2 regions of the Halomonas sp. NPDC076908 genome follow, and region 1 is predicted to be linked to the other one. Evidence: predicted binding sites of a transcription regulator. Region 1 holds the regulator's gene; the other holds the start of a gene.
What was found. Region 1 encodes FNR, which switches genes on or off when oxygen is low (the NO sensors DNR and NnrR bind a similar motif). Its sites were predicted from a motif close to TTGATNTANATCAA; they were not measured.
Positions count from the first base shown of each region.

Region 2: hemN (oxygen-independent coproporphyrinogen III oxidase) is a predicted target of FNR. The motif match lies at 13,807-13,820, and genes of this name have one in related genera.

Region 1 covers NZ_JBNNIW010000015.1:31,611-47,161, reverse strand. Annotated here, with positions in the region: gene ccoG (cytochrome c oxidase accessory protein CcoG) at 1-182, shown strand, start outside; gene ACQKE4_RS10805 (FixH family protein) at 188-727, shown strand; gene ACQKE4_RS10800 (heavy metal translocating P-type ATPase) at 724-3,180, shown strand; gene ccoS (cbb3-type cytochrome oxidase assembly protein CcoS) at 3,177-3,398, shown strand; gene ACQKE4_RS10790 (sulfite exporter TauE/SafE family protein) at 3,395-4,090, shown strand; gene hemN (oxygen-independent coproporphyrinogen III oxidase) at 4,166-5,599, shown strand; gene fnr (fumarate/nitrate reduction transcriptional regulator Fnr) at 5,682-6,428, shown strand; gene ttcA (tRNA 2-thiocytidine(32) synthetase TtcA) at 6,421-7,356, opposite strand; gene ACQKE4_RS10770 (DNA polymerase III subunit epsilon) at 7,453-8,106, opposite strand; gene ACQKE4_RS10765 (DUF294 nucleotidyltransferase-like domain-containing protein) at 8,112-9,968, opposite strand; gene ACQKE4_RS10760 (DUF4212 domain-containing protein) at 10,640-10,900, shown strand; gene ACQKE4_RS10755 (sodium:solute symporter family protein) at 10,907-12,688, shown strand; gene ACQKE4_RS10750 (hypothetical protein) at 12,836-13,345, shown strand; gene ACQKE4_RS10745 (NahK/ErcS family hybrid sensor histidine kinase/response regulator) at 13,457-15,551, shown strand, end outside.
Region 2 covers NZ_JBNNIW010000001.1:214,705-230,255, reverse strand. Annotated here, with positions in the region: gene ACQKE4_RS01025 (MFS transporter) at 1-1,196, opposite strand, end outside; gene ACQKE4_RS01020 (universal stress protein) at 1,252-1,710, opposite strand; gene ACQKE4_RS01015 (antiporter) at 1,803-3,395, opposite strand; gene narL (two-component system response regulator NarL) at 3,627-4,292, opposite strand; gene ACQKE4_RS01005 (histidine kinase) at 4,292-6,187, opposite strand; gene ACQKE4_RS01000 (hypothetical protein) at 6,364-6,999, shown strand; gene ACQKE4_RS00995 (ribonucleotide reductase subunit alpha) at 7,073-7,465, shown strand; gene ACQKE4_RS00990 (SirB2 family protein) at 7,476-7,862, shown strand; gene ubiT (ubiquinone anaerobic biosynthesis accessory factor UbiT) at 8,002-8,499, shown strand; gene ACQKE4_RS00980 (globin domain-containing protein) at 8,569-9,741, opposite strand; gene ACQKE4_RS00975 (NnrS family protein) at 9,975-11,186, shown strand; gene ACQKE4_RS00970 (Rrf2 family transcriptional regulator) at 11,228-11,674, opposite strand; gene ACQKE4_RS00965 (U32 family peptidase) at 11,825-12,742, opposite strand; gene ubiU (ubiquinone anaerobic biosynthesis protein UbiU) at 12,752-13,747, opposite strand; gene hemN (oxygen-independent coproporphyrinogen III oxidase) at 13,992-15,377, shown strand.

The sequences.
Region 1 (15,551 bases):
TGGACCATGAAATCATTAACGTGCCAGCGGGCGAGTCACGCCTTCAAGTAGTGACCGTCACCGCTGACCCAGACGAACTTCAGCAGCCCAGTCACGCCATTGTGTTCTCATTACAGGCTGAGCAAGATGAGCGCATTCGCCTTGAGCGGGACACTCGCTTCTTAGGCGATATTAGGAGATAACAAGCATGTCACCCCCTTTATTACCCACTGAAAATAAGGTAACGCCTTGGTATAAGCAGTTTTGGCCATGGTTTTTAATCGGCCTGCTGTTTTCTTCGATTATCGTTAGCTCCACTTTTGCGGTGCTTTCAATTCGAACGGCCGATGGCATGGTTGTGCAGGAAGATTATTATGAGCACGGTAAGGCCATCAACATGGTGTTTGCCAAGCAGGAGCGCGCCCGTGAGTTAAACTTAAGCGCAGAGCTTCGGCTTGACCCGCTGACCAGCGACATTGTGATTGATTTAGCCGGTGATACGCACCCGGATACGCTCTATTTAGACTTTATCTTTCCCACTGAAGATGACCGCGACCAGTCCTTTGTGCTTGAACACGTCCGCGACGGCCGCTACATCACCCAGGGGCCAGATAATATGCGCTACCGTTGGTACATCCAGCTTCAGCCTGAGCGGCAAGAAGCCGACTGGCGCTTAGTGGGAGAAGCCACTTTCCCCGATGAAAATAGTGTTGCACTACTGCCAGGAGGGCGCCCAGACAGCGAATGAGCAACGCCGCTTCTGACTCCGCCTGCTATCACTGCGGTAATCCGGTACCCGCTGGGGCGCCCTGGACAATTACCCTGGATGAGCACACTCACCCGCTTTGCTGCCCAGGCTGCGAAGCGGTAGCCCATGCCATCGTCGACGGTGGTTTGGCGAGTTATTATCGCTACCGCACCGAGCTTCCAGAGCGTCCAGATGAACGCCAAGCCGCTAAAGCGGACACTTGGTCCGTGTTTGACGACCCAGGCTTACAGACACAGTTTGTTCATCCCGACGGCGATGCAGGCAACGTTAAAACCACCCTCGCCATTGAAGGCATTACCTGTGCTGCCTGTGCGTGGCTGATTGAACACCGTCTGAATGCCCTCCCAGGTATTACCTCAAGCGCGGTTAATTTAACCCATCACCGCTTGCGGATAAGCTGGAACCCACAGCAGCTAAAGCTCTCACAGCTGCTGGCTGAACTGGCGGCGATTGGTTACGACGCTCAGCCCTACGAGCCCGATCAAGCACAAACGCGCCTGCAGCATGAAGAGCGTATGAACGTGCGTCGGCTGATTATCGCCGCCGTCGGTATGATGCAAGTGATGATGTTCTCGATTCCTATCTATGTCGCCGGACCCGGCGAAATTAGCGAGGATTTCTATGCGCTGTTTCATTGGCTCTCGTTTGCGCTAGCCACCCCGGTGGTATTTTTCTCTGCCCAGCCGTTTTTCCGCAACGCCTTGCGTGACCTGCGTAATCGCGTACTGGGCATGGATGTGCCGGTGTCGCTGGCGATTGGCGGTGCCTACCTTGCCAGCAGCTATGCAGTGCTGTTTAACGTTGGCGAGGTCTATTTTGACTCGGTAGCAATGTTCACCTTCTTTTTGCTATTTGGCCGCTACGTAGAAGGCCGCGCCAGACGACGCAGCGGCCACAGCGGTAACGCTCTCAGCGGTGTATTGCCTATCTCTGCGACGCGCCTTGAAGACGACGGCAGCGAACGCATTCTGCCCGCCAGTGAACTCGCCCCAGGCGACCGCGTATTGATCAAGCCGGGCCACGGCGTACCCGCCGACGGCCTGATTGAAGAGGGCGAATCAAGTCTGGATGAGTCGATGCTCACCGGTGAATACCTGCCAGTGACGCGTCGCGTGGGCGACATGATTACCGGCGGCAGCCAAAATATGGAAAATCCGCTGGTGGTCCGGGTGACCCATGCTGGGCGAGATGCCCGGGTGGCAGGGATTGTCGATCTCACTGACCGTGCCTTTGCCACGCGACCGCGGCTTGCTCAAATGGCGGCCCGCATGGCGCACTTATTTGTACTTCGCTTACTCCTGGTGACTACCTGCGTGACCATTGCCTGGTGGTTTATCGACCCCTCGCGAATGCTCTGGGTGCTGCTTTCAGTGCTCGTGGTGACCTGCCCTTGCGCGTTAGCGTTGGCCACCCCTACCGCTTTAACCGCGGGTCACGGCCAACTGCGTAAACGCGGCGTGCTGATTACCCGCGCCGATGCCCTTGAGTCGCTTTCCAACGTCACCCGCATAATCTTTGATAAAACCGGCACCCTAACCCGTGGCGAAATGCACCTGACACAGACACAAACGCTGAGTGAGTTAACCACCGAACGTGCCCAAGCAATTGCTGCTGCTCTGGAAGCTCATTCAGAACACCCCATTGCCCGTGCCTTTCGCCCATTTAGGGATGCCACTTTGCAGGCGAAAGATATTCATAGCCACACTGGGCAAGGGTTAGAGGGCACGCTAAACGGCGCTCGTTGGAGGCTGGGTAAACCAGAATTTGCCAGTGAAGAAAACATTTCATCGCCTGCCAGGGGCCAGTGGCTACTGCTCAGTGAAGATGGCGCGCCCCGCGCATGGTTTGGATTACACGACGGTGTACGCGACGATGCCGCCGCGACGATTGCAGCGCTGCAAGCTAAAGGCTTAAACGTCGAGCTGCTGTCAGGCGACACTGCCGATGCGGTAGAGAGCCTGGCTGACCAGCTCAACATTACCACCTGGCATGCGGGCACCAGCCCGGAAGGCAAGTTGGCCCGGCTGCGCGAGCTTCAAGCCGCAGGTGAAACGGTGCTTATGATTGGCGACGGTATTAACGACGTGCCGGTGTTGGCCGGTGCCGACGTGGCAATTGCCATGAATGGCGCGACGGACCTGGCCCGTACTCGCGCCGATGCGGTACTGCTCAGCCCACGCTTAATGCGGATATTTGATGCCATTGAGATTTCCCGCGCCACCCGGCGTATCATGCGACAGAATATGATTTGGTCAGTGTGTTATAACTTTTCTGCACTGCCGCTGGCAGCGATGGGCTTGGTGCCGCCTTGGCTTGCCGCCATAGGCATGTCGCTCAGCTCATTGGTGGTGGTCGGCAATGCCCTACGCCTGTCACGCTGGCGTACCCAGGCACCTACATCGCTGAGCTCTCCACTCCCGGTGACCGCATGACGATTCTGTATCTGCTCATTCCGCTTTCACTTATTTTGCTGGGCCTCGCCGTCTGGGCATTTTTCTGGGCGGTTAAAAATGATCAGTTCGATGACCTCGAAGGCCCCGCACACCATATTCTGTTTGATGAAGATGAGAATGATCTGAGCGCTGAACAGCGCCGCCAGCGTCAGCAGGCTGCTAACAACAGTTCCGATGGCCAAGAGCCCCCACCATGAACCCAACCGGCCTTGACCTGCCGCCGCTACTGGCGGCATTTGTATTTGGCTTGATGGGGGGCGCGCACTGCATTGGTATGTGTGGTGGTATTATGAGCGCGCTCACCTTTGCAGTACCTCCCAGCATGCGTCATCCAGCGCGCATGGGCGGCCTGCTATTGAGCTATAACGCAGGGCGTATTATTAGCTATATGAGCGCAGGCGCGCTGGTTGCCCTGTTAGGCACACTAATTTCACTTTCCGCCAACGCAAGGTTGTTGCTTCAGGTATTTGCCGCGTTAATGCTGATCCTAATGGCGCTGTATATCGCCAACTGGTGGAAAGGGTTACTTAAAGTCGAAGCCGTGGGGCGGCGACTTTGGCGCTTTATTGAGCCCATGGGGCGGCGGTTAATGCCCGTTGTGCATCTTCCTCAAGCGTTTGCGTTAGGCGCACTATGGGGTTGGCTACCCTGTGGGCTGGTGTACTCCATGCTGGCCTGGAGCTTAGCAATTGCCGACCCTTTTCAGGGCGCTCTACTGATGGGCGCTTTCGGGCTTGGCACCCTGCCCGCCCTGTTAGCCACCGGCCTTGCCGCGCGCCAGCTAAGTCATTTAATTCGCCACCCGGCAACACGTAGCGTGGCAGCGTTAACGATTATTGCCTTTGCGCTTTGGCAGCTCTGGATGCTCACGGCACATACTTTTCATTAGTATGACATGGCTCAACATTTACCCTTTTGCTACGGGCTAGGCTAGCGGCAGTCCCTAACGCTGGAGCGCCTCTCAATGACCGTTCATGCCCTTGCTGCTTCACCTTGTGCACCCTCTAGTGTGGCAGAGCCCACGCAACCGGTGTGGGATGAAGCCTTGGTGCGCCGTTACGATACCAGCGGCCCACGCTATACCTCTTACCCCACGGCGCTATCATTCAATGAGCAGTTTACCCCTGGCGACCTAACTCAGGCCTTAGAGCGCAGCAACGCGGGCAAACGCGCGCTCTCGCTTTATGTCCATGTCCCATTCTGCCGTAAAATTTGCTTTTATTGCGCCTGCAACAAGATTGCCACCAAAAATACCGCCTTGGCGGAGCCCTACCTGAGCCGACTAGACCGCGAAATGGTGCTTACCGCTCGCCACCTTGATACCTCGCGGCCGGTCGAGCAGTTACACTGGGGCGGCGGTACGCCGACATTTCTAAGCTTGAATCAGATGGGCGATCTGATTGACCGTTTGCATGCCCGGTTTGGACTTTCTGAGTCTCCCGAGCGCGATTATGCGATTGAAATAGACCCTCGCGAAGCAGACGTTTTTACCCTGCGCCATCTTCAATCGCTGGGGTTTAATCGTATTAGCCTGGGGGTTCAGGATTTAAGCCCGCTGGTCCAGAAAGCCATTAACCGTATTCAGCCCCGAGTACTGACTGAAACGTTGATGGAGGAAGCCCACCGACTCGGGTTTCGCTCGCTTAACCTCGATTTGATTTACGGCTTACCCTTTCAAACCGAGAAGAGCTTTGCAGACACCTTACGCCAAGTCATTGAACTCAACCCGGCTCGCCTTTCGGTGTTTAACTACGCTCATATGCCCGAGCGCTTCCCCCCACAGCGGCGCATTAGTGAGGACGATTTACCGGGTGGCGAGGAGAAGCTGGCAATTCTGCGCACTACCATTGAGATGCTCACAGCAGCAGGCTACGTGCATATCGGTATGGATCATTTTGCCCGCCCGGATGACAGCCTGGCCGTTGCTCAGCACGAGGGCTCACTGCAACGCAATTTCCAGGGCTACTCAAGCCATGCCCAGTGCGACTTAATCGGCCTTGGCGTATCAGCTATCTCACGGGTTGGCGATGTCTATGCGCAGAACCCAAGCGACCTTGCCCGCTATGAGGCGGCACTGGATCAAGGCCAGTTAGCCACTGTAAAGGGGCTGCGCTTAACCGAAGACGACTTGATTCGTCGGGACGTTATTGAGCGACTGATGTGCGATATGCGCATCGACCTGGCCGCCGTCAGTGAACGCTGGAATATTGATGCACCGCGTTACTTTGCGGCTGCCCTTGAGCGTCTGCAGAGCGCCGAGAAAGATGGCCTGTTAACCCGAAGTGGCGACCAGCTTAGCGCAACGCCCATAGGGCGGCTGCTCATTCGCCATTTAGCCATGGCGTTCGATGCCCATCTACCTGGGCAAACAGGGCAGCGCTACTCTAAGATTGTTTAATCAACTTGTCGCTAGGGTGCGAAAGCTCCCATACTAGTTGCGGTCCGTATAATATCAGCGTAACTAACGCAAGGAGCAAAGCATGTTGGAACCTATGAGCCATCGCCGCTCGCTACCGCACGAAGCTCGCTGCCAAACCTGCAGTCTGAGTTCACTTTGCCTGCCGCTTGCCCTTGAGCTGGACGATATGGGCCAGTTCGATGCTATTATTCGACGACGCTCACCGCTGAAAAAAGGTGAGCCACTGTTTCGGCAAGGCGACACCTTCACCAGCGTTTACGCCGTTCGTTCGGGCAGCTTGAAACAGATGACCGCCGAAGGTAACGGCAGCGAGCAGCTAACCAACTTCTATCTACCCAGTGAACTGGTGGGGCTAGATGGTATCGATGAAGAGCAGTACCCCGGTAGCGTGATCGCCCTGGAGACAACCACCGTCTGCGAGATCCCGTTTGATCGCTTGGATTTACTCTCGGAAGAGCTCCCCGAACTGCGCGGACAGCTGTATCGCAGTATGAGCAAGGAGTTACGTGATGATCGCCGCATGATGCGCCTGCTATCGCGCAAAACCGCCGACCAGCGCCTGGCCACCTTTTTGATCACGCTGTCGGATCGCTTTCGCCACCGGGGCTACTCGCCTTATAGCTTTCGACTCTCCATGCCCAGAGCCGACATCGGTAATTACCTTGGCTTAGCTGTGGAAACGGTCAGCCGTATTTTAAGCCGCTTCCAGCAGCAGAGCGTGGTGGCGGTTTCAGGTAGAGAGGTCAATATTCTCGATATGCCGCGTTTAATCACCCTCGCCGAAGAAGAAGAGCAAACGGTTAGCTGATATTAAAGGCGTTAATGCGCCCAGCTAACAGCTCAGCCTGCTTCGTTTCCAAGCCTGCAAAATCAAACAGGCTGCGATCCGCCAACTGCGAAGGTGCAATATTAGTGACGGCTTTAAACATGCTTTCCAAACGGCCAGGGAATTTCTTGTCCCATTCGGCGAGCATCTCCTTCACTACCTGACGCTGCATATTAGGTTGTGAACCGCATAAGTTGCAGGGAATGATCGGAAACTGCATCAGCCGCGAAAACTCTGCAATATCTGACTCTTTACAGTACGCCAGTGGCCGAATGACGATGTTTTTACCATCATCGGATAAAAGCTTGGGGGGCATGGCTTTCAAGCTACCACCAAAGAACATATTCAAAAAAAGTGTTTCAAGAATATCTTCCCGGTGATGGCCCAAGGCTATCTTATTGGCGCCAATCTCTTCGGCAAAACCATATAGCGAGCCGCGCCGCAGGCGTGAACAAAGCGCGCAGGTGGTTTTGCCTTCTGGGGTTTTCTCCTTCACTACCGAGTAGGTATCACGCTCGACAATGTGATACTCCACGCCCTGCTTATCCAGATACGCTGGCAGCACATGCTCTGGGAATCCCGGCTGCTTTTGATCCAAGTTGACGGCTACCAGCGAAAAATTGACCGGCGCATTGCGCTGCAAATTGCGCAAAATCTCCAGCATGGTATAGCTGTCCTTGCCACCGGAAAGGCACACCATCACCCGATCACCTTCGTTAATCATCTGGTAATCAATAATCGCGTTGCCCACTTCTCGGCGCAGGCGCTTCTGTAGCTTATTAAACTCACGCTTCTGCTTGGCATCAGCCTGCTCTGATAGATCTTGGACAGTATCAACGGGGGCTGCCTCAACAGGATCCAAGCCAGTAGCATCAAAATGAGCGGGGTCGAAATGATCAAGAGATTGCATGATATAAGCACTGCCGATGAAATGGTGAAAAGCGCTAGAAAGGCATAATTGGGCACCATTCTAGCAATACTCTTCGCCTGACCCAAACTCTCCCCGCTAATCTGTTTCCGCCATAATGCGTTGTAGGCGCATATACAGCAGCGCGCTGGCCGTCGCTGCACCCAACACACTTTGCATGCCGACCCTAGGCACTTGCCAGCACGCCAACGCCTTTGCAAAGGTACTGGGGAGCTCAACCTGTGGGTGTGAACGACGTAGTTGGCGCTGATGCAGTTTAGCGACATCGACCTGAGCATTGGGCAATGCAAAGTCTAGTGTTGCTCTTAACACTACATTTAAGGTGCTAATCCGTTTATCTAATTGCCAGCCAATAATCGGACGATTCCCAATAAACTCGACGAGGGCGCTCAAGCTCTCACTGCTGGGCGGCACTATATCGCCTGCCTGGTACAGCAATTGATGACGGCGCAGCGTTGCGCTTTCGATATGCTCCGGCGTGCCCAGTGTCATCACAAAAGCATGACTGGTACGTACCTGCTGTTGGCTCAATACCACTGCAGCCAAGCTAATCAGCGGAGACGACGAGGTGGGCGTTACATAACAGGCAATGGCCACAAGCTCATCTCCCATGTATGGCTGAAATAGCCAAGCATAGGGCGAGTCAGCGCAGCGCCGACGGTCGCTTTCGCGGCGTAGCAACGTGCGCAGTGAACCGCTAAAGAGCGTCACGTGTCGATCTAACAGCCGCATTCCGCTCACGAATACTCCAAGTGGTAACGGTGAGAAAGCCGTTGTTTAAAGTCTTTTACTATATGTAGCGCTTCACGCAAAAGGTCACGCTCAAGCGAAGAGAGTGTTTGCACTACAACGCGGTTAGCACGGTTGCTCTTTTGAGAATTCGATTCTTGAGCATCGACTTGAGCACTGATAGGCATATCCAACGCACTTAGCTGTTGTTTAAGACGCAGCTCAGAAAACAGTGCTAACGCTTCACCCAGGTCATCGGCAAAGCGTCGATCCAAACGGCCATCGGCGGCCAGTGCGTCTAATCGGTCAAGCGTTGAGGTGGCCTTAATACGCCGCTCAAGCGCCATGGTGCGCACGCCATGAACGATGGGGAAAATACCGCCTTTTTTAATATCAATACCGTGCTGTGGTTTCTTCAACGACCCAAATAGCGTCAGCGGCGTTGAGAAGCGTAGCGCTGTACGAGCAAAGTATGAGAGCAGCAGTTCATCTCCAGAGCAGCGTTCAAATAGCTCGTTACGCACGCTTTCAAGTAAGCTGGGGTTGCCCGCCACAGCGTGGGCATCAAGCATAATCGCTAATTTCATTAAGCTGTCGCCGTCACGCTCATGCGCCCACTTGGCAATATTGGCTTTCCACTGGGATACCGTGGCTACCCACTCGGGGTTCGATACCATGATGTTGCCAGGGCATGGCGGGTAGCCTAGCTGAATCAGCGTTTCGGTCAGCGTTTGCATGTGATTAGCAAGGTCAGGCCACTGCGTCCCATCGGCCAGTATCAAGCCGTTGTCCTGGTCAGTTTTTAGAATCTGCTCGCCGCGCCCTTCGCTGCCCATCACCATCAGGCAGCTCTGCTCGCGATAGCCCTGCGCGATAGTAAATTCCCACGCTTTACTCATGATGCGGCCATTGAGCGCCGCGAGCAGATCCATGGCAAAGCGCAGCTTAACACCCTGGGCCATTAGCGCCTTCACCAGTTCCGGGGTGCGCTGACTGGCCGCCGAGAGCGCCTCCAAACTCTTCGCCTGTTCAACCTGTAAGCTCACCACATAGCTACGGCTGGAGAAGTAGCTGAGTACATCGGTAAGCTCTACAACACCCTTAAGAACATCTTTCTCTAACACGACGACCCGCGTCACTTTATGGCGCGTCATGCGTACCAATACTTCAAACAGGTACTGATCTGGCTCGACCGTCACCAGATTAAAGTGGGCAACCTTATCCACCGGTGAGGAAACCACACAGCCGCCCAACACCAGCCCATTGAGAAGATCGGTTTTAGTGACCATGCCAAGCTGGCCCTGGGTCTCTACCAGCAGGCTATCGGCGTGACTCTCGTTAAGCTGCTTCACAGCACTGGAAATATTGGTCGAAGCCGCCATCAGTAATGGTTCGCGCATGCACTCGCTCACCTTGGCCAGCATAAAGCCCGCCATGGTGATGCCACCCTCAGCACGCTTTTCCGTCAGCAGGCGTGCTTTGTGGGTCAGTGATTGGCGAAAAAAATTGCTGAAATCAGGGTAGTGGCGGCAAAGCTGCTGAAACAGCGCTTTAGGCATTAGGTAACAAAGGCACTCCTGCTCTGCTTTAAAGCGATAGCGGCTTTTACCATTAAGAATACTGATCGCCCCAAACACATCCCCCGCCGTATAGTGCCCGATGCGCGCACTGGAAGAGGGTAGCGTGGGGTCTATTTCAGCTACTTCGCCTTTATGAATCAGAAAAACAAACTCGCCCGCTTGCCCGGTCTCGAGAATAATTTCGTCACGATCAAAGTAAGCAAGGTCAATGCCACGACGTATATGGTCGCGCCCTTCATCGTCAAGAAGCGTAAACGGCAGCTGGGACAGATCCACATCGACCATGGTACATAACCTCATTCAACTAAAGGCGAGCTAGAAAAAATTAGAGAAAATAAATAAACACGGCGACCTGTATCATTCGCCCTACCCCAACGCTTCAAAAACTGTTATCACTTATTATGTGAAGGTGATGGTACGGGTATAAAGGATTCACTTCCCAAGTGGCAAGTAGAACCTTGTTATACCTTTAGCTATCACGCTAACGTCGAAGCGACGTTTGATACGCTACTAAAGTATTGAGTCTAGCTAACCCAGATTAACTTAAAAAATAAACGCTCTATTTAAAGTAGCAAATAATGCGCTTTATTTACCCACTAGACTATCGTCCCATACCTACACCAATATCGCCTAATGTCGCTTAAAAAGCACCCAAAAGTGCTTATTTTCAACCACATGCAACTCTACCTTTACTCACAATGTGTTTATTGATACCAAAGTCTGGGATTTATTTTTTGGTGTTTATTGCCCAGTATTAACAATGAGTCATGCGGGGTAATCGCAAGTCACTAACTAACTCGAGATTTTGTCTCTAATAACAAGGTGACAAACCGACACAAAGTTGATTCATCACCTCTCGGTTCGAGTGGTTTCTGACGTGCGATTACCCTAATGGATCACACGCTATTCCTAGTGAACTTTCCAAACCTTAAAAATCACAAGTGGAGAGAAACACAATGGCAGACGACAATCTTAATGCTGCTGAATACTGGAAAGCTAACGTCCGTTTAATTTTCGGATGCCTGGTTGTTTGGGCGTTCGTTTCTTATGGATGCGCTATCCTTTTCCGTCCGCTGCTAGCGGGCATTCCAATTGGTGGTACTGACCTGGGCTTCTGGTTTGCACAACAGGGTTCTATTCTGACTTTCATTGTTCTGATCTTCTTCTACGCCTGGAAGATGAACAAGCTCGATGAAAAATTTGGCCTTGGGGAGTAAGCCAGCATGAGCCAGTTTGCAATTAACTTACTGTTCGTCGGTGCCTCCTTTGCCTTATATATAGGCATAGCGATCTGGGCGCGCGCCGGCTCGACAAAAGACTTCTACGTCGCAGGCGGCGGTGTTCACCCGATCACCAACGGTATGGCTACTGCGGCGGATTGGATGTCAGCAGCATCGTTTATCTCGATGGCGGGGTTGCTAGCGTCAGGAGGATATGCCAACTCTACCTTCCTCATGGGCTGGACCGGCGGCTTCGTTATCCTCGCGATGCTGTTGGCACCTTACCTACGTAAGTTCGGCAAGTTCACCGTGCCAGACTTTATCGGTGACCGCTTCTACAGCAACACTGCTCGCTTCGTCGCGATCGTGTGCTTGATTATTGCATCCGTTACTTATGTTATCGGTCAGATGACCGGTGCAGGCGTTGCCTTCTCACGCTTTTTGGAAGTTAGCAACACCTGGGGTATCTGGCTGGCGGCATTGATCGTCTTCCTGTACGCGGTTTTCGGCGGTATGAAAGGCATTACCTACACGCAGGTGGCGCAGTACATCGTACTGATCGTGGCTTACACCATTCCTGCGGTATTTATTGCTTTCCAGTTGACGGGCAACCCCATCCCCATGTTCGGCATGTTCAGCACACATACTGAATCAGGTATACCGCTGCTTGAAAAACTGGATGAGGTGGTTAACGCGCTTGGTTTCCAGGACTATACCGCTGATGTGGACAACAAGCTGAACATGGTGCTGTTCACCCTGTCGCTGATGGTCGGTACTGCTGGCTTGCCCCACGTTATCATTCGCTTTTTCACCGTACCTAAGGTCGCTGATGCCCGCTGGTCTGCTGGCTGGGCGTTGGTGTTCATCGCACTACTGTACCTCACTGCGCCTGCAGTAGGCTCCATGGCACGCCTGAACTTGGCTACTACGGTGTATCCAGAAATGGCGGGGCAGGTAGAGAACTATGAAGAGGCAGCGCAAAACCCAATTCTTTACGAAGAGCGTCCTGGGTGGTTTCGCACCTGGGAAGACACAGGCTTAATTACCTTCAACGACCTGAACAACGATGGCCGTATTCAGATGTATAACGACGCTGTCGATTACTCTGAGCGTGGTTGGGAAGGCAACGAGCTGACGGTAAACAACGATATTCTAGTACTCGCTAACCCTGAAATTGCCAACCTCCCCGGCTGGGTCATCGGTTTGATTGCAGCAGGCGGTATCGCCGCGGCGCTATCTACTGCAGCAGGGTTGCTACTGGCAATCTCTTCGGCCATCAGTCATGACTTGATCAAAACGATGATCAATCCGAAGATTTCCGAGAAAGGCGAGATGCTGGCAGCTCGGATCTCCATGGGTGGCGCTATACTGCTGGCCACTTACCTGGGTCTTAATCCGCCAGGGTTTGCGGCACAAACGGTGGCGTTGGCCTTTGGTATCGCCGGTGCATCGCTCTTCCCTGCACTGATGATGGGTATTTTCTCCAAGCGGATGAACAGCGCGGGTGCGATTGCCGGTATGTTGGCAGGCTTGATTTGTACCTTGCTGTACATCTTCACCTACCTGGGCTGGTTCTTCGTGCCGGGCACCAATATGCTGGCGAACACGCCTGACAATTGGATCCTGGGCATCTCCCCGCTCTCCTTTGGTGCCGTAGGCGCGATGATTAACTTCGCCGTCGCCTTCGCGGTCTCCAGTGTAACGAAAGCGCCACCACAAGAGATCCAGGATCTAGTGGAAAGCGTTCGCTACCCCAAAGGTGCTGGTATGGCGATCAATCATTAAGTCATAATCAATTCCTGGCGTGTTAGCACTCTGCAGTGACCACGCTTTGGAACTGACCTCACCATCGGGCTTCCTTAGGGAGGCCCGATGCTTTTAAAAAAGCTTTTAGAAAAGGTTTTTAGAGATGGCTTCTAGTAAGGATATTTTATGATCTGGCATTTGATTGCCGCCATTTTTGCAGGCCTTGCGGCCGCAGGGATTGGCCTGATACTGCGCACCCTAAGCGCTAAACGACTTCCTTCGTGGATCGTACCGGTTTTTGGTGGGCTGGGTATGTTGGGCTATCAAGTTCATGTGGAGTACACCTGGTTTGAGCATAAGCAGGCACAGCTCCCCGAAACCACCACAGTAATTTCCAGTGATACGGAAACAGCGGTATGGCGCCCGTGGACCTTTGCCATTCCCATGACCACCAAATTCAGCGTGGTCGATAGTGAAAACATTCGGTTAATTGAGCAGGATGACGCTCTTCTGGCAGAGTTTATTCTTTATCAGTTTGAACGCCACTACACCGACATCATCATTACCCAACCCTATTTACTGAACTGTGATAGCCGAGAACTGGTGCCTCTGAATAAAGAGTCCCGCGAACCGATTCTGGAAGAGATACGTACATTGCGTGAAACCTCACCGCTGCTAAACAGTGTATGTCCATAACAATATAAGCGTATCAAGTGGTCGTACACAGCCATGTATATCGCCTAGAATGAAGCCTTTTTAAACAGCGAATGTTATAAGCGGGTCGCACACTCTGGCGGGGAGAGAGGCATGTTTCACGGCGGGCTACTGGTAGCGGTATCGCTACTCTATATTGCCGTTTTATTTGGCATCGCTTGGTACGGAGACCGCCGTGCGCGTACCCATGGTGCCTCTCGGCGGCGGCCGATTATCTATAGTTTGGCGCTGGCCATTTACTGCACCTCATGGACGTTTTACGGTGCGGTAGGCCAAGCGGCAACCGCAGGCTGGTCTTTTGCCAGTATCTTTGTTGGCCCTATCCTGACCTTTTTACTCTTCTGGCCTGTACTGGCCAAAATGATTCGCGTCGCCAAACACCAAAACGTTACCTCTATTGCCGACTTTATCGCCTCCCGCTACGGCAAAACTCAGTCGCTGGCCGCCTTTGCAAGCCTAGTGGCCCTCGTCGGCACCCTGCCCTATATCGCACTTCAGTTAAAAGCGGTTTCCACCTCGTTTAGCGTGCTCACCGACGCCGCTGATGTGACCCATACGCCGCTGTTTGGCGATACCGCGTTCTTTGTCGCCATCGTCATGGCAATCTTCGCCATTTTGTTTGGCACCCGACACACCGATGCCACCGAGCACCACGAAGGATTGATTCATGCGGTAGCCTTTGAATCGTTGGTTAAGCTGTTGGCTTTTTTGGTACTCGGCGCTTTTGTCACCTGGGGCATGTTTGGTGGCTTAGGCGAGTTAATGGGCCACGCTGAAAGCCAGCTTGAACTTCAGCGCCAGCTTGCCAATCAGGATTTTGGCCAAAGCTTCTGGGCACAAACCCTGCTGGCGATGCTGGCGATACTCTGTTTGCCGCGTCAGTTCCATGTCGCCGTCGTCGAAAATATTCACCCTGACGATGCCACCAAAGCCCGCTGGTTATTCCCACTCTATCTGCTGGCGATTGCCTTTTTTGTCGTACCGTTGGCAGCTGCGGGTCTGCTGCTATTTTCCGAAAGCGGTGTAGAGCCCGACACCTACGTATTGGCGCTATCGATGGCCTCAGGCCATCAGTGGCTAACGCTACTTACCTTTATTGGCGGCTTCTCGGCGGCCACCGGCATGGTGATTGTGGCGGCGGTGGCCGTCTCGATCATGATCTCCAATGAAATCGTTATCCCGGCACTCTTCCGACTGCGCTGGTTTGATACCAAAGCCCGGGATTACGGGCGTTTGGTACTGCGCGCCCGCCGGCTAACCATTGTCGCCGTTTTGGCCATGGCCTATGGCTTCTACCAACTAATTGCTGAATTCACCTCACTGGCATCTATCGGCATGCTGTCATTTGCAGCTGCGGCGCAGTTTGCTCCTGCAGTGATTGGTGGGCTCTATTGGAAGCGCGGCAATCGGCTCGGTGTAGTGGTGGGCATGAATGCTGGCTTCGCCATCTGGGCGTACAGCCTACTCATGCCTGCCATGATTAATGCCGGTGTGCTACCGACGCTGTGGCTTGAAGGAGGGCCGCTAGGTCTTAACTGGCTATCGCCAACGTCACTCTTTGGTCTTAACCTGGGCGATAGCTTTACCCACGGTGTGATGCTTTCCCTTGGGGTTAACCTGTTCTGCTACATTTTTGTTTCGCAGGTCACCTCCCAGCGGGTGGTTGAGCGTATTCAAGCCTCACTGTTCGTCGATAGCGTAGAAACACGCCAAACCTCGGTTAACCGCCCCTGGACGGGGGCGACTACCGTCGGCGACTTAAAAGTGCTGTGTGAGCGCTTTCTTGGTGCGGGACAAGTTGACCGGGCGTTTGAAGATTACGCACGCCGTTCCGGTAAACCGCTGGACGATGGCACTCGCGCCTCTATTGATATTATTCAATTTACCGAACGCTTTCTGGCCTCGGTGCTGGGCGCCTCATCAGCGCGAATCGTGGTTAACTCGGCGCTTCAAGGGCGCGGCATTGGCATCTCGGATGTTATTTCAATCGTCGATGAAGCCTCTCAGGTACTGGAGTTCAACCGGGCGCTGCTCCAAGCCACTATCGAAAACATTAATCAAGGCATCAGCGTTGTCGACCAGAACTTGCGGCTGGTGGTATGGAACCAACGTTACCTGGAACTATTCCGCTTCCCTGACCATTTGATTCGCGTGGGCGCTCCCATTGACCGTATCTTCCGTTACAACG
Region 2 (15,551 bases), on a different contig from region 1:
ACGAAAATCGACGTGCCGATAGTTACGGCGATCGCCAGGATCAGCGGCCAGCTTGAATTGAGCATACCCATCAATAAAAACCCGATGCTAATGCCAAACATATAGCACAGCATGACGAAACGGCGATTGCCCATACGATCAGAGACCATGCCACCCATGGGGCGCGCTACCAGGTTGACGAACGCGAACGAGGCCGCAATCATGCCTGCCGTGGCGGCATTTAGCCCCCAAGTCTCCTCAAAGAACATGGGGAGCATTGACACCACGGCCAGTTCAGCGCCGAAGTTGGCAAAATAAGTGCTGTTAAGTGCGGCCACACTATTGAACGAGTACTTGTCGTCCTCAGGTACCCCTTTGCGTAGGATCGGCAGGTTGACCCGTAGGATTTGCACTATCTGATAGATGACAATCGCCACGATGACAAGATAAGCAATAACGGCGCTGGTGACAGATAGATAGCCCATGTACTGGATGCGCCAGACCAGAATGGCGAGTACGCCGACCAACGGGATGGTCCAGATGATCAGCTTGATCATATCGGCCCAGGAACTCACTTCCATGGCAGCGGATTTACGCGGTTTGCGATGGGAGTTAGCGTCAGGACCGTCGGTGATCGCGAACCAGTAGTAGACGCCATAAGCTGCCATCACGATGGCACTCTGGGCGATCGCCCAGCGCCAGCCATCGGGGCCGCCATACATGCTTAGCGCAATGGTCGGCAGTGACATGGCAGCCACAGCGGAACCGAAGTTACCCCAACCAGCATAAAAGCCTTCGGCGAAACCGATATCCTTAGGCTTGAACCACAGTGCGGTCATGTGGATACCGACCACAAAGCTGGCACCAATCGAACTCAGCACCAGGCGCGCCACTAGTAGCTGCATCATGCTGTTACCGAAGGCAAACGCCAGGGCCGGTAGCGACATCGTTACCATCAGTACCGAAAACACTCGGCGTGGCCCGAAGCGATCCAGCGCCATGCCAACGATTATGCGAGCGGGAATGGTCAAAGCGACGTTGCAGATGGCGAACAGCTTGAGATCATCCGGGGTCAGCCAGTCGACGCTTTTGAGCATGCTCGACGCGAGCGGCGCCATGTTGAACCACACGTAAAAGGTAATAAAGAAGGCAATCCAGGTCAGGTGCAAGGCCCGAATTTCAGGGCTGCGGAACTTGAATACAGCGGAAACTTTCATGGTCGTATGTCCTGTGTCCCAAAGGTGGTATGTCCCTAAGGTGGGTAGAGGCTGCTCAAGGGCTGGGTAGGATTAACAAGGGACACTCGGCACGCCGGGCCAGGAAAGAGCTGACGCTGCCGAAAGTCATGTAGTCCAGCTCATCGACGAAGTAAGTCAACGATTTGGCAATGATGCCGCCGTCCGGTTGGTGGCTATGGCGAGCAATCACCAATAGGTCTGGCGACAGTTTGCGAGTGGCCTGAAGCAGCATCTTGCGCGCATCCCCCTCGGCGAGAAGATGCTCTGCTTGGAAACCCTCGCCGATAGCGAACGCCACTCCCTCTTGAAGGTGTTGTTTAACTTCCTCGTGCTCCTGCTGAAAAAGCGTTTCGTTGTTATCGGTAGCGTCGAGTGGGTTCTCCACCACGCCGACCAGTACCAGCAGAGGTTGGTTACAGCGGAACATGTTGACGACCTGAGCGAGAGCCAGCTTGGCGTTTCGCGAACCGTCATAGGCGATCATGATTTTCATGGTGTCCTCCCGCAGTGGGGTAGGGGGTGAAGACCCGGCGCTTAGCGCCGGACTTAAAGAAGCAAGCCCTATTTAGGGGTTCTTAACGTAGCTCAGGGGTTCTTAACGTAGGCACCCTTGCGTAGGTAGAACCACCAGTTGATGACGAGGCAGATAGCGTAGAAGACCGCAAAGCCGTACATGGCCAGTTCCGGTGTCCCGGCCTGGATTTGCTCGCCCATTACCCGCGGGGCGATGAAGGCGCCATAGGCTGCGACGGCAGAGGTCCAGCCAAGTACCGGGCCTTTCTGCTGTTGATCGAAAATCACGCCGATGCTGCGGAAGGTAGAGCCGTTGCCGATACCACTGGCGGCGAATAACACGATGAATAACAGCAGGAATAGCCAAAAGAACTGATTAGGATCGGTGGCGTTGTAGGCCTGCATCATCACGTAGCCGGTGGCGATAGAGGCGACCACCATGATCGCTGAGATTATTTGGGTGACGATGGAGCCGCCCACTTTATCGGAGATCCAGCCGCCCAGCGGACGAATCAGGGCACCCACGAAGGGGCCTATCCAGGCCCAGGTCAACGCGCTGGGCGCCTCTGGGTTGGCCACGCGAATCAGCGTGCCGTCGACAGTGGCTTCCATCATGTTGCCGAAGATGACGTTGATGGAGAGCGGCAGCGCCGCAGAGAAGCCGATAAAAGAGCCGAAGGTTAAGATGTAGAGGATGGTCATTGACCAAGTGTGCTTATTGGAAAATATCGCGAACTGCTTCTGGATATTGGGCTTGATGTCGCCAGGAATCAGGCGTAACAACACTAGGGTCAGAACGATGGTTAGCGGCAGGGCAATCCACATATTAAGCCAGCTGAGTGCCAACATGCCGACGATGGCGGTCACCAAGCCGACGCCGTAAAGCCCTAATATTTTGCTGAAAGCCGCCAGCGGTGAACCAGGATTGGGTGTAATAGTGCGAAGATTGTTCATACCGAACCAACCGGCGAACGCTAGCGGGATCAGAAACACGAGCCAGATAAAGCCCGCATTCTGAATCCAGGTATCGGTACCTGCTTCAATACGACCAATCAACGTACCACTGGCGCTTTGTAATTCCAGCGGAGAACCGCCCATCGCGCCGAAAATACCAATAGTCATCACCAGCGGGATCAAAATCTGCATGGTGGTGACGCCGAAATTGCCGAGGCCCGCATTCATGCCCAGCGCGTAGCCTTGCTGCTTACTGGGGTAGAAGGTGGAAATGTTGCTCATTGAGCAAGCGAAGTTACCGCCGCCGATGCCGGAAAGTAGCGCCAACGCCTGGAATACCCAGAACGGTGTGCCTGGGTTCATCAAGGCGATACCAGTACCGGCGGCGGGGATCATCAGCAGCGCAGTGGTCAGGAAGATTGTATTGCGCCCGCCAGCGATGCGGATCATGAACGAAGCGGGGATGCGCAGCGTGGCACCCGCTAGGCCAGCAAGTGCTGTTAGGGAAAAAAGTTGGTTGATCGTGAATGCAAAACCCAGGTTTTGCATCTGAGTGGTGATCATTCCCCACATCATCCAGACAGCGAAGCCCATCAGCAGGCTGGGAATAGATATCCATAGGTTGCGGTTGGCGATCTGCTTACCTTCCTGTTCCCAGAATTGGGCGTCTTCGACCTCCCACTTCTCAATGTCGGCGTTTCTCTTGCTCATGGCGGTTCCCCTTGGCATCAAACCTTTCTGCAGTTAGCAGGCAAGATACGCTTGCAAAGGGGATTGGGAAACTAAGGGAAATGACATATAAATCAGCGACATACCTCTTGAGAGGTAGTCGCTGTAAAGCCAGGATTGATTGATTTTAAAGACAAAAAATCGAGAGGGGGGTAAAGGCGGGCCAGAGTAAAAGTACTCAGGAAGTCTTTGGAGGTAACCACACAGAATCGACTAGTGATCGATACCTTCTTGAACCGCCCAAACGGCGGCTTCGACACGTGAGCGTAAGTTGAGCTTTTTAAGTAGGTGCTTGACGTGAACCTTAACCGTGCCTTCAGTAATATCCAGTTTGCGCGCGATGAGCTTGTTCGAGAGCCCGCCAGCCAGTTGCTGCAGGATTTCACGTTCGCGTTGCGTCAGGCTGTGGATGTCGGGGGTCGAGGGCGCGTTGCGTTGATTACGCAGGGCTTCGGCCAGTAGGGCAGTCAGGCTCTCGCTGATGACCATGCGCCCCAGAGCGGCTTGGCGCAGCTGGCGAACCATATCTTCGGGTTCCATATCTTTTAGCAGATAACCGTCCGCACCGGTACGTAGAGCTGAGACAACATCATCTTCGTGGTCTGAAACAGTAAACATCACCACACGGCCGCTGTAATTGGCTTCCCGCAAACGCCGCAAAACTTCTATCCCATTCACCACCGGCATGTTTAAGTCGAGTAGAACGAGGTCTGGTTCAAACTTGAGGGCTAGCTTAATCCCTTCTTCCGGATTGCCCGTTTCGCCTACTAATTCAAGGTCATCTTCTAGCTCAAGAAGTTGTGCCACACCACGCCGGAGTAACGGGTGGTCATCGATAATCACCAGACTGGCAGGTGTATCAGGAGTGGTCAGCGTCATTAAGAAGCCCCTTTATCTAAATGAGAAACGTCGGCAGCCGACAAGGGCTGTTGCTGGATTAAGCGTGCAGTTAAAGGCGTAAAGACAAGTTCAATACCGGTACCGCCGGTAGGACGATTAACGATATTCAACTCCCCATTCAGGGTGTTAGCGCGGTCGCGGATAATCACCAAACCGTAGTGCATCGGCGGCGAGCTATCGTCCTCTAAGCCAATGCCATCATCTTCGATTTTTACCAGCAAACGCGCATTAGCAAAACGTACTGTCACGGCAGCCCAATGAGCCTTGGCATGTTTGTGCGTATTAGCAAGTGCCTCACGAATGATCTGTAACACGTGAATTTCTTCGTTCGGATTAAGCAAGTATGGTGGCACATCGTACTCCAGCTCTACTGTGGCTCCCATACGCTGAGTGAACTCATTGACCGTTTGGCGCAAGGCGAATTGTAAACCTGGGCCTTCAAGCTTAAGCCGAAACGTAGTCAGCAGCTCACGGAGTTGGCGATAGGCGCTATTCAACCCATTACGCAACTCATCAAATACCGCTGCCTGAGCCTCACGTGACGTATCTTTTTGCTGCATGCGTTCAAGCCGAGCAACCTGCATCTTGAGATAAGAGAGCGATTGAGCCAGGGAGTCGTGCAGCTCCCGCGCAATAATTGTGCGCTCGTTGATCAGGGTGACTTGCTGCTGCTCTTCAATACGTCGCTGTAGGTAGACCGCCGTGGCCAGCTGATCAGCAAGAATGCTGAGGAGCCTGCGGGTGTTATCGTTAAGCCGCTCGCGGGGGTACCACACTTCCAGGGTTCCCAGCAGGGTGTCACCGACACTAATAGGTAATAACAAACATTGCGATTGATCGCTAGCGACCAAGTCCAGAGGGAGAGGGTCGATCAAACAGGCATGGCACGCTTGGTCTCGACAATACTCAGGCCGAGTGCGCGAGTGGGTTTCCAGTACCGGCATTTCCTGTTGGTCAAAGGGGTCGTTAAGCGATAAGCGTATCGGCCCGATATTCAACAGTTTTTCCAGTTCGCGCAGCATAGGCGCTGCGCTGGAGCAGAGATCGTTTCCACCGCCATAGAGCGAACGGCTGGCATCGTGCATCACCCGCATGGCTTGGTTGCTGCGCTCAAGCTCCTGTTTCTTGCGTGATACTTTGTCTTCCAGCGCGGCGTAGCTGGATGCCAGTTCAGCGGACATATTGTTGAAGGTGTCGCCTAGCAAGGCCAGCTCGTCGCTGCCACGAATCTGCGAACGCGGCTTAAAGTTACGCTGAGATGCTTCCCGGGCAAGTACCATAAGTTGGCGTAATGGCAGCACAAGGTTGTGGCGAACATCGTAGAGCGCTATGAATACCACAATAGCGATCAGCACTAGGAAGAGTACTTGCATCATGCCTAGCAGTCTTACCTTCGCCTCGGTGCTCTGCTCTAGGTAGGTCACCAGGATTTCGATGTCATTGACCATCGCCACGATCATCGTTTCTAGCCTATCTAGGTCACGTGCGGCGGCGGTTGGGTTCTGCAGAGCTGGGCGTAGCGTGTGTTGCCAGTAGGATTGGATTTCTTCCAACTGGTGGCGGCTCTCGTGGTGTTGATCGGCAGGAATACTTTGCTGGAGAGTAGTACCCTGCAAGCGCTGGTCGAAGCGCACCAAAATTGCTTCTAGCTGAGTCTCATGTGTCTCTTCGGGTTCATAGTACGCGCGCTGCAACGCTCCCATGATCTGGTAGGCGTTCATGCGTAACGAGCCAGCGACATTAATGGCCGCAGAATCCCCATGGGTACTGTTAGACATGCCCATGGTTAGAGTGATGCTAATAAGTGCCATACCACTGATAGCTAGCAGTGATGCAATGATGCGAGCAACCAGGGAGCGTTGAAGTAATTTCATGACGGTTCCAGTAGCACATAAGAGGTAAGAAAGTGAGGCATTAACTGGATCTCGATACGGGGGCTATTACTTTGGGGTTAGCCCGTCTACCTCCGATGCTTTTTGACCTAAACCCGGCATTTACCGACAATTCTGGCATGTCTTCTGATGTCTTCATACCCTCGCCGGGAAACACCATGCCTCCACCTATACCGCCTCCGACGCTGGAGACATCAAAAGAGCCAGTCAATGGCTATCAGGTGCTGGTAGCCATGCTATTGATGCCGCTGGCCAGCGCCTTAGCGGTAGCCAGCTGGACACTCTACGCGCTGCTCTCGATTCACCCTATCTATGTATTGTTGCCGGTGGGGAGTGGTGCTCTGTTGGCATGGCCTGCATGGCGCCTAGCGCGGCGAAATAATACCTGCAGCTTGATGCAGTGGCTGCTGTTGGGGCTCGCGCTAGCACTTGGCTGGTTTGGGGTGGCTAATCAGCCAGGGGAGTTTCTGCTGGTGGGAGGAGGGCTAGGGTTGGGGGGGGCTGTCATTGCCACCGGTATCGCCCACGCCAAAGGCTGGATGCCTGGCTGCCTAAAGTGCCTACTGGTAGGGCTCTTCCTTGCTCTGATGGCAGGCGTGGGGTTTTCTTTGCATATGGAGCCTTTGGTCGTTCAAGCCTATGGTTGGCGGGCAGCGCCATTGAGCCTGCTTATTCCACTCACCATGGTAATGCTGCTGTTATGGCTTTTCGTGGAGGCGCCTGCGGCCTCGACAGCAATGCGTGGCGATACCCAAAAATTCTCTGGCCGCAAAACGGCTCGCTCGCCAGATTAAAGATACATAGCAACGACGCATATTTCATAACGTCTCTCACCTATTAACAACCGTAACCATAAGGCCCTTTCCCATGACGATAGCGACATTTACCGATCTACTGCAGGAAGCTCGTCAACAAGCTAAGCCCCAGCGGCTGCTGTTTGTGTTCGTCCGCGCTGAACTGCCCGATTTTCCTGATGATGAGCAACGTCGTCGTTTTGAAAAGGGAGAGGGCGGCGTGCTGATCCCCGTCGTCTGTGTGGACAAGTCGACCGATGACCTGAGCAGTATGGCAGCGTTGGTCGAGGAGTCTGATCGTACCGGCTTCGAATGGGATCTGGTGTTTGCTGCTGCCATGGACGACCCGGCGGATGGCGCTGAGATTGAACGTCAGCTTCAGCGTATGGCGGAGTCGCTGCAAATGGGCAATATCACCTCGTTCATCGCTTTCGATCGTCATGGCGATGCCGTGAACGTTGGCTGAGGGCGTTACCGTGGAACACTATTTTGTCATTAAGCATCTGCATATGATGGCCGCTGCGTTGAGCATCACGCTCTTCATGGTGCGCGCCTGGTGGTCGGTGCGGGAAAGCCCGCAACTCAAAGCCCGTTGGGTCAAGGTATTGCCTCACCTCATCGATACGGCTCTGTTGGGCCTAGGGGTGACGTTAATGATGCTGCTCTCCGTATGGCCCTGGCAGCTTCCCTGGCTGGGAGCCAAATTGCTGGCATTACTGGCGTATATCGGTATTGGCAATATTGCCATTAAACGCGGGAAGACGCCCCAGGCGCGTGGTATTGCCGCCGTGGTGGCTATCTGTTTATTCGCCTATATGGTGGGGGCCGCCATTCGCCACAGCCCTCTTTCCTGGCTAGCTTGAGTCGGGCTGGTACATCGCAATGGCCATGAGTGAGGTTATGTCGTCTCTACTGACACATATCAGCTCGCAGCGTCATGGCAGTGCTTAGTATAGACCCCATGGCGTTTGCCATTGTTGCTTTTACTTAGGAGTGCGTACTGTGTCATTGCTACCGTTTGTTGTTCCCCCGGCGTCTGCGTTGCTGCCTCTACCGGTAAACCTTGAGCATTTGATTCGTCTTCTTGATCCGAAGGTGCCTTTCATTATTAAGCAGCGTGTAATCGCGCCTTTACTCAACCGTACGTTTGCTGAGCCTCTGCAAGAGGGCGAGTTTGATGTTCTGGAAGGGCGGCGTATTACCCTCGCCATCGGGGATTTAGGGGTGACGCTAAGCCTGACGCTTAAAGCCCAGCGCTTGGTAGTATGCCGTGAGCAGGGCGAGGCAACCATTCGTGGAGGATGGCGCGAGTTTTTGTGCCTTGCTACTCGCCGCGAAGACCCCGATAGCCTGTTTTTCCAGCGTCGTTTAGTCATAGAAGGGGACACGGAGCTGGGGTTAACGCTTAAAAACCTGCTGGATGGCCGTGAGGAAAGTTTTGCGCAAGGTCGTTTAGGTGAAGTGCTGATGGGGCTAGAGCGGATGTCGCGCAGTGGGTGATTTCACCCTCCCCAGCTTCCAGGAATTTATTAGGCGGCGTCGGTATGCGTTACTGAGGCCGCCTATTTATCAAGCGGCGTCGAGCGGTCGCGAGGGGCCGAAGTGCTCAAAGTGTCGGCGGTCTGCGCCGATACCTAGCTCAGCCAAAGCATTGTTGATAGCCGTCATGAACCCCTGGGGACCGACAAAATAGCAGCGAGCCATAGGGCCAGGCAGGTAGTCAGCTAATAAGGAGCGGTCGATACGCCCAGTATGATCGGCGCAGTTTCCCCGTTCATGAATGCTGACAGCTTGAAAACGTTGGGGATAGGCAGCCTTCAAGGTTTTAAGCTCGTCATTAAAAGCGTGATGATCGGCATCTAAGGCAGCGTGTAAATAGACTACCTGTCGTCCAAGGGCCAAAGCATGCCGCGCTATGGGGAGAAGTGGCGTTTGACCGACTCCCCCGCTGGCAAACAGCAGCGGTTCGTCACCCTCTACCAGCGTCAAATCACCTGCGGGGGGAAGCAGCTCTATGCTATCGCCTGGTTGCAGGACGTCGTGAAAATGACGACTGACTAGCCCTTCTGCTTCGCGTTTGATTGAGATGCGATAGCTCCGACCATTGGGGGTATCCGATAGGCTGTAATGCCGATAGGCCGGTTCGCCATTAATGGTTAGGCGTACGCCGATATATTGGCCAGGCTCATGGTCAGCCACCGTGTCGCCATCCTCGGGTGCCAGAATAAAAGAGCGAATCAAGACACTCTCCTGCTGGGTGCTGGCAATCTTGAAGCGTCGGGTGCCCCGCCAACCGCCAGGACGCTGCTCAAACTCACGGTAGCGCTGGTCTTCAAGGTCGATGAGTAGTGCAGCAAGCTCGTTATAAAGCGCGCCCCACGCACCGGCGATTTCTGGTGTTATGGCATCGCCAAGAACATCGCCAATCGCCGCTAGCAAGCACTCCCCTACGATGGGGTACTGTTCAGGAAGTATTCCCAAAGAGACATGCTTGCTGACCACAACAGCCAGTGTGGCGCGTGCTTGGGCAGGGTTGCTGCGTAGTTTTATATAGGCCAACACGGCGCTGGCCAGAGCGCGAGGCTGTCCACCGCTTTGCTGATGCGCCTCATTGAAGAGTGGTTTTACGTCGGGATAGCGGTTAAACATCAACGGGTAAAAATGCTGCGTAATGGCGTCTAGATGTTCAGCAACGACGGGGGCCGTTGCGTCGATCAGTTTTTCTTGGTCATGTGTTAGCACGGATAATACCTCTGGGCTTTAAGATGCTTTATAAATGCATCTTAAAGCCCAGAGGGTATAAATACCAATCTTAAAGCGGGTTTTATTATTGGAAGGACCCTTGAGGTGACGACGGTTATTGATGGGCGGCTAGCTGCTTAAAACTATAAGATGCATTTTTGATACTTGTCATGGTTTTTGATGGTTGCGAGGCGCACAATCATATTTCCAAGCAAATTAGTCGGGATTATGCCATGCCAACGATCACCTCATCCCCACCTGCCTTCAAGCTTAAGCATCTGCCATTGATGCGTCTGGCTTTTCGGCCTTTCTTCCTACTGGCTGCGTTGTTTAGCGTGGTAGCCCTGTTGGTGTGGTTGGGTTTCTGGCACGGCAATATTCTGCTGCGCCCCTACGGCGGCCTGATTTTTTGGCATCAGCATGAAATGCTGTTCGGTTTTGCAGCGGCAGTGGTAGCGGGATTTTTACTAACGGCTGTGCGCAACTGGACCGGATTGCCGAGCTTAAGCGGCGGGCCACTGCTGGCGCTAGTCGTGTTATGGCTATTAGGTCGGCTACTAATGGCCTTTCCCATGGCGTTGCCGGGCTGGCTGCTACTGATGGTCGACCTAGCGTTTCTGCCGGTGGTTGCTATCGTCATGGCGAAATTGGTAATTACCGCGAAGCGGTGGCGCAATTTGATCTTCATCCCGGTGCTTGCACTGTTTGCGATGGCTAATCTGGCGATGCATCTGGGGTTGAAGAACGGCGATGCCGAGTTGATTCGCCAAGCGGCCTATTTAGCCGTGCTGTTGATCACACTGATGATGACAGTGGTTGGCGGGCGCGTGATTGCTATGTTTACTGCGAACCGTTTAGGGCGCACCAAGCCAGAGCCTATTCCCTTACTCGAAGGTGTTACGCTGGCGAGTACGGTGAGCGTCGTATTACTGCAGCTGGCTATCATGCTGGGTATTGCCGTACCTACGATGTTAATGGGTGGGGCGATGGTCTTAGCGGCATTGGCCAACACTCTTCGCATGGCACGCTGGGGTGGGCTGCACAGCTGGCGCGAACCATTGCTATGGGGATTGCACGGCAGCTATGCCTTCATCCCCTTAGGCTTCGTAATGTGGGTATTAGCACTGATGGGGCTAATGCGCACTGAGCTTGCGGTTCATGCGCTGAGTATCGGGGGGATGGGTGTCATGATGTTAGCCATGATGGCCAGGGTTTCTTTAGGCCATACCGGTCGGCCAATACGCACCTTACCGGGTATCGGTATGGCGCTGGGATTAATGTTAATAGCCGCCTTGCTGCGCGCACCCGTATTGGCGCTATTTCCCCAGATAACCCACTGGATCTACACGCTAAGTATCATCCTCTGGTGCTTGGCCTACGTCATATTTTTAGTGCACTACACGTTGCCGTTGATGCAGGCGCGAGTCGACGGGCAGGAGGGCTAATTTTTGAAGGTCTAAGCACTTAAGGACTAAGCACTTAAGGGCTAAACACTGAGGGTAGGAATACGCATGAGGCGCGCCAGCTGAGGTTGTTGATTGCCCAATAGGTCAGCCAATGTGTAGTGATCAAGTACGTCTAGAAATGCCGACAACGCATCCTTAAGAATCGATTGAAGTCGACATGCCGGGGTAATGATGCAGGCGTTATCGCTATGAAAACACTCAACTAACGCCATGTCATGCTCCATCTCCCGCACCAGCTCGCCTAGCGCGATTGTTGCGGGGTCACGTGTCAGCAGTAAGCCGCCGTTCTTGCCGCGAATAGCCGTTACGTACTGTTTTTGGCTTAGTTCCTGAACGATTTTCATCAAATGATTGCGTGAAATATCAAACGTTTCGGCAATCTCATGAATGGTAGAGCGCTCCTCTCCCTTGGCAGCAAGAAAGATCAATACGCGTATCGAATAATCAGTGAATCGGGTGAGATGCATGGAGTTTACGTTGCTCCGAGGGTAATCCAGCTATAAGTCATCCAGCTATAAAAAGTATATTGTATGAATGTTCAGTAGGTTGCAATGATAGCGGGATTAAACGGTGATGGCCCTGCCGCAAAGCAGGGCCATCAAAACTAATTTGTTGCGTTAGTGAGCCACGCTGCGGGTATTGTCCATGCCTGGACGCCCGTACCAATAGCCGTCGCAGACCTCGGCATCAACCAGGGATAATGGATCGGGTGTAGGCAGCTGGCCTTGGCGGGCTTGGTTAAAGGCGCTGACCACTTCAGCCATGCCTTCTGCTCGGGGGCTGAGACGCACCACCGATACCCCCATTTCGGCCATGACCGGAAGCTCATGACGAAGGTCCTGGCAGGCGCTTGAGAGAGTTTGAATGCCGTTCAGGTTGAAAACGTTGCGGGACTCTTGCGAACGCAGCACCAAGCCTTCGGGGTACTGCTGGCAAACAAACTGACAGCGGTCTTTGGGTTTCTGGTGGCGTCGCGCGGTAAAGCAGCGCGATGACCAGGCTAAAGGTAAGTGACCGTAGGCAAACACTTCGCAGGGTTGGCTTACTCCTGCCTGATGGCAGTCGGCGATCAGTTGAGTCAGGTCATCCCGGGACATTTCCACCGGTGCCTGCCAACGCTGCATCCCAGCCCGCTTCATAACGCCCAAGGTGGCCGGGTTGTAAAGATTGAGTGCGGCGCCGGCGATGAACGGTAGCCCGGCATTCGAAAGGCGTTGTAGGGCGCTTTGATCGTTAGCCTCAACAATGAAGTCGCCGTTTTCACAGAGCTTGCGCAAATCGCGCAGATCGGCCTCGGACTCAATCAAGGTTTGGCTGGCGAGCACCACCTGTTTGCCTGCCTGAGTGAGTTCGCGGCCAATGCCTAGCCAGTCGTCAAGTTTCATGTCGCGGCGTCGCGAGCAGACCGTTTCTCCCAGGGTGATAATCTCTACCGGCCAATCGGCCGCCTCACGGTAGAAGTCGGCGTAGCACTCCCGAGTCCAGTAGAAGAGTACCGGACCCAGCGACAGTTGCAGGGCAGTGGGGGGCGTCATGGCAAACTCCTATTTCCAGCGACGCTCGTAGGCGCCCAGCGTAGTAGTGGCGCCTTCGGAAAGCTCAGCAAGACCGGCCATCCAAGCATGCTCTGGATGAAAGCGCCCTGGCGCGTCTTCGAGGCGGTCCAGCGCCTGGCGCCAAATGCCTGCGACCTTCGACACATAAGCGGGGCTGCGCTGTCGTCCTTCAATTTTTACCGCACTAATACCCAGTTCACGCAATTCTGGTAGTAGTGCCAGGGTATTGAGGCTGGTGGGCTCCTCAATGGCGTGATAGGTCTCGCCGGTTACCTCAAATCGCCCCTTACACAGAGTTGGGTAGCCAGCGCGTTCACCTTCGGCGTAGCGATCAATCAGGACGTTGTTAAGACGCGACTCTAGACCTTGAGGCGTTTCTTCCCAGCGGACATGAGCCGCTGGCGAGCAGACGCCACGTGTATTGGGTGACTCGCTGGTGAGGTAAGAAGATAGATAGCAGCGCCCTTCGGCCATGATGCACAGGCTACCAAAGGCAAACACTTCGAGTTCCACCGGCGTCTGCTTGGCCAGGTCGCGTACTTGAGTAATCGATAACACCCGAGGCAGTACGGCGCGCTTGATGCCAAAGTGCTCATGATAGAAGCGCAGTGCTTCATGGCTGGTCGCCGACCCCTGAACAGATAGGTGTCGTGCCACGTCAGGATGGTGCTGAGTGGCGTAATCCAACAGCCCCATATCGGCGAGGATCAAAGCATCCACGCCCAGATCGACAGCCTGATCCACAGCGCGGGTCCACTGGTGCCAGCCATCGGGTTGGGGGTAGGTGTTAATCGCGCAAAATACTCGTTTGCCGTGCTTATGGGCGTAATCGACACCCTCACGGGCGCGTTTGTCGGTGAAGTTAAGCCCAGCAAACTGGCGAGCGTTCGTGGCATTTTGAAAACCGAAGTAGACAGCATCGGCCCCCTCATCTACCGCACGCTTCAGGGCGGGCAAGTTGCCAGCAGGGCACACAAGCTCCATTGCGAAGACTCCTTAAGTTGAAAACCCGAGCATTTTAGTCACCTATTTATTGCCGCCCTTTGACTCAGATCATTATGGGGAGGTTTTCAAGGCGTAGTGAACAAAGCAGAGGCGTCACGATGGATGCAGGGTGTTTTTTAAAACGTATACTTTATGAATATTAACCAGCGCTTGCTGCGCTCACTTTTAGAGATCTTTTTCAAAAACCTTGTTCAAAGCCCCTTTTCAGAGACCTTTCCCGATTATGCGAAATGAACCGTTGTTCAACCGCCCCCTGGTCGAAAAATATGACCGTCCGGGACCCCGCTACACCTCTTATCCTACCGCTCCGCAGTTTCAGGCGGCGTTTGCTGAGGATGACTATCGAAGTGCTGCCGAGCGCAGTAACCAGGCCAGTGAACCAAAGCCACTGTCGGTTTACGTGCATATCCCGTTCTGTAAAAGTCTTTGCTATTACTGTGCCTGCAACAAAATCATTACCCACAACACCGAGCGGGCGGCTGAGTATCTCCAGTGGCTGAAACAGGAGATTCGCGTTCAGGGGGCGCTGTTCGATAGCACCCGGCGGATGACTCAATTGCACCTTGGCGGTGGCACCCCGACCTACCTGAGCAACCCCCAGCTAGGCGAGTTAATGGCAGCGTTAGACGAGGCCTTTCATTTTGCGGCGCCTGCAGAGCGCGAATTCTCGTTAGAGGTCGACCCGCGCACCGTGACCCCTGAGCAGGTGTATGAACTGTACGCACTGGGATTTAATCGTTTGAGCTTCGGCGTACAGGATTTTGATCACGACGTGCAGCAAGCGGTCAATCGCGACCAGAGCGAAGAGCAGGTGGTATCTCTGGTGAAAGCAGCCCGTGACGCCGGGTTTGAATCGGTCAGTGTGGATTTAATCTATGGCCTGCCGCTGCAGACGGTAGCGAGTTTCGATACCACGCTGACCAAGATTATTGATCTGCAACCGGACCGCATTGCTGCTTACAGCTATGCCCATCTACCTGAGCTGTTCAAGGCTCAGCGATTGATTCGCCCCGAGGATATGCCGCCGCCAGAACGAAAGCTGGAACTGCTGGAGTTAACGATCAATCGCCTGACCGGCGCGGGTTACGTCTACATTGGCATGGATCACTTCGCCTTGCCGGATGACGAGCTGAGCCTAGCCCGTGAAAACGGCACGCTGCAGCGCAACTTCCAGGGCTACTCCACCCACGCCGACTGCGACATGATCGGATTGGGTATTACTTCCATCGGCAAGGTGGGCGACACCTACAGTCAGAACGTCAAGGAGACGGCCCAGTACCAGCACCGCCTGGACGAAGGGCGCCTGCCCGTCTTTCGTGGCTACCGGCTTAGCGACGATGATCGCCTGCGACGCGATGTCATCAATACACTGATGTGTCATGGGCGTCTTGAGTTCGCCGCTATCGAGGCTCGCCATGGCATCGAGTTTGGTAGCTACTTTGCCAAGGCATTGAAAGACCTGGAAGAGATGGCCGATGACGGCCTGATCGCTCTGCGTGAAGAAGAAATCGAAGTGTTGCCTTCGGGCCGGTTGATGATTCGCAACCTGGCCATGGCGTTTGATGCCTACCTAACGCCGAAGGAAAATCGCTACTCGCGAACCGTATGATTTCTAAGGCTGCCCCTCATCTATTCCTAAACATTTGCTGCTCTATCACCTTGGGGGTAGATGGGGTGTATATGGAGGTAATCACGCAGTAATTCTGATGTCGATCGCGCAGACTCCTCTTCATGGAACCCGCCTGACGGGTAATGCAAATTTCCGAGGAGCCTGGAGATCGAC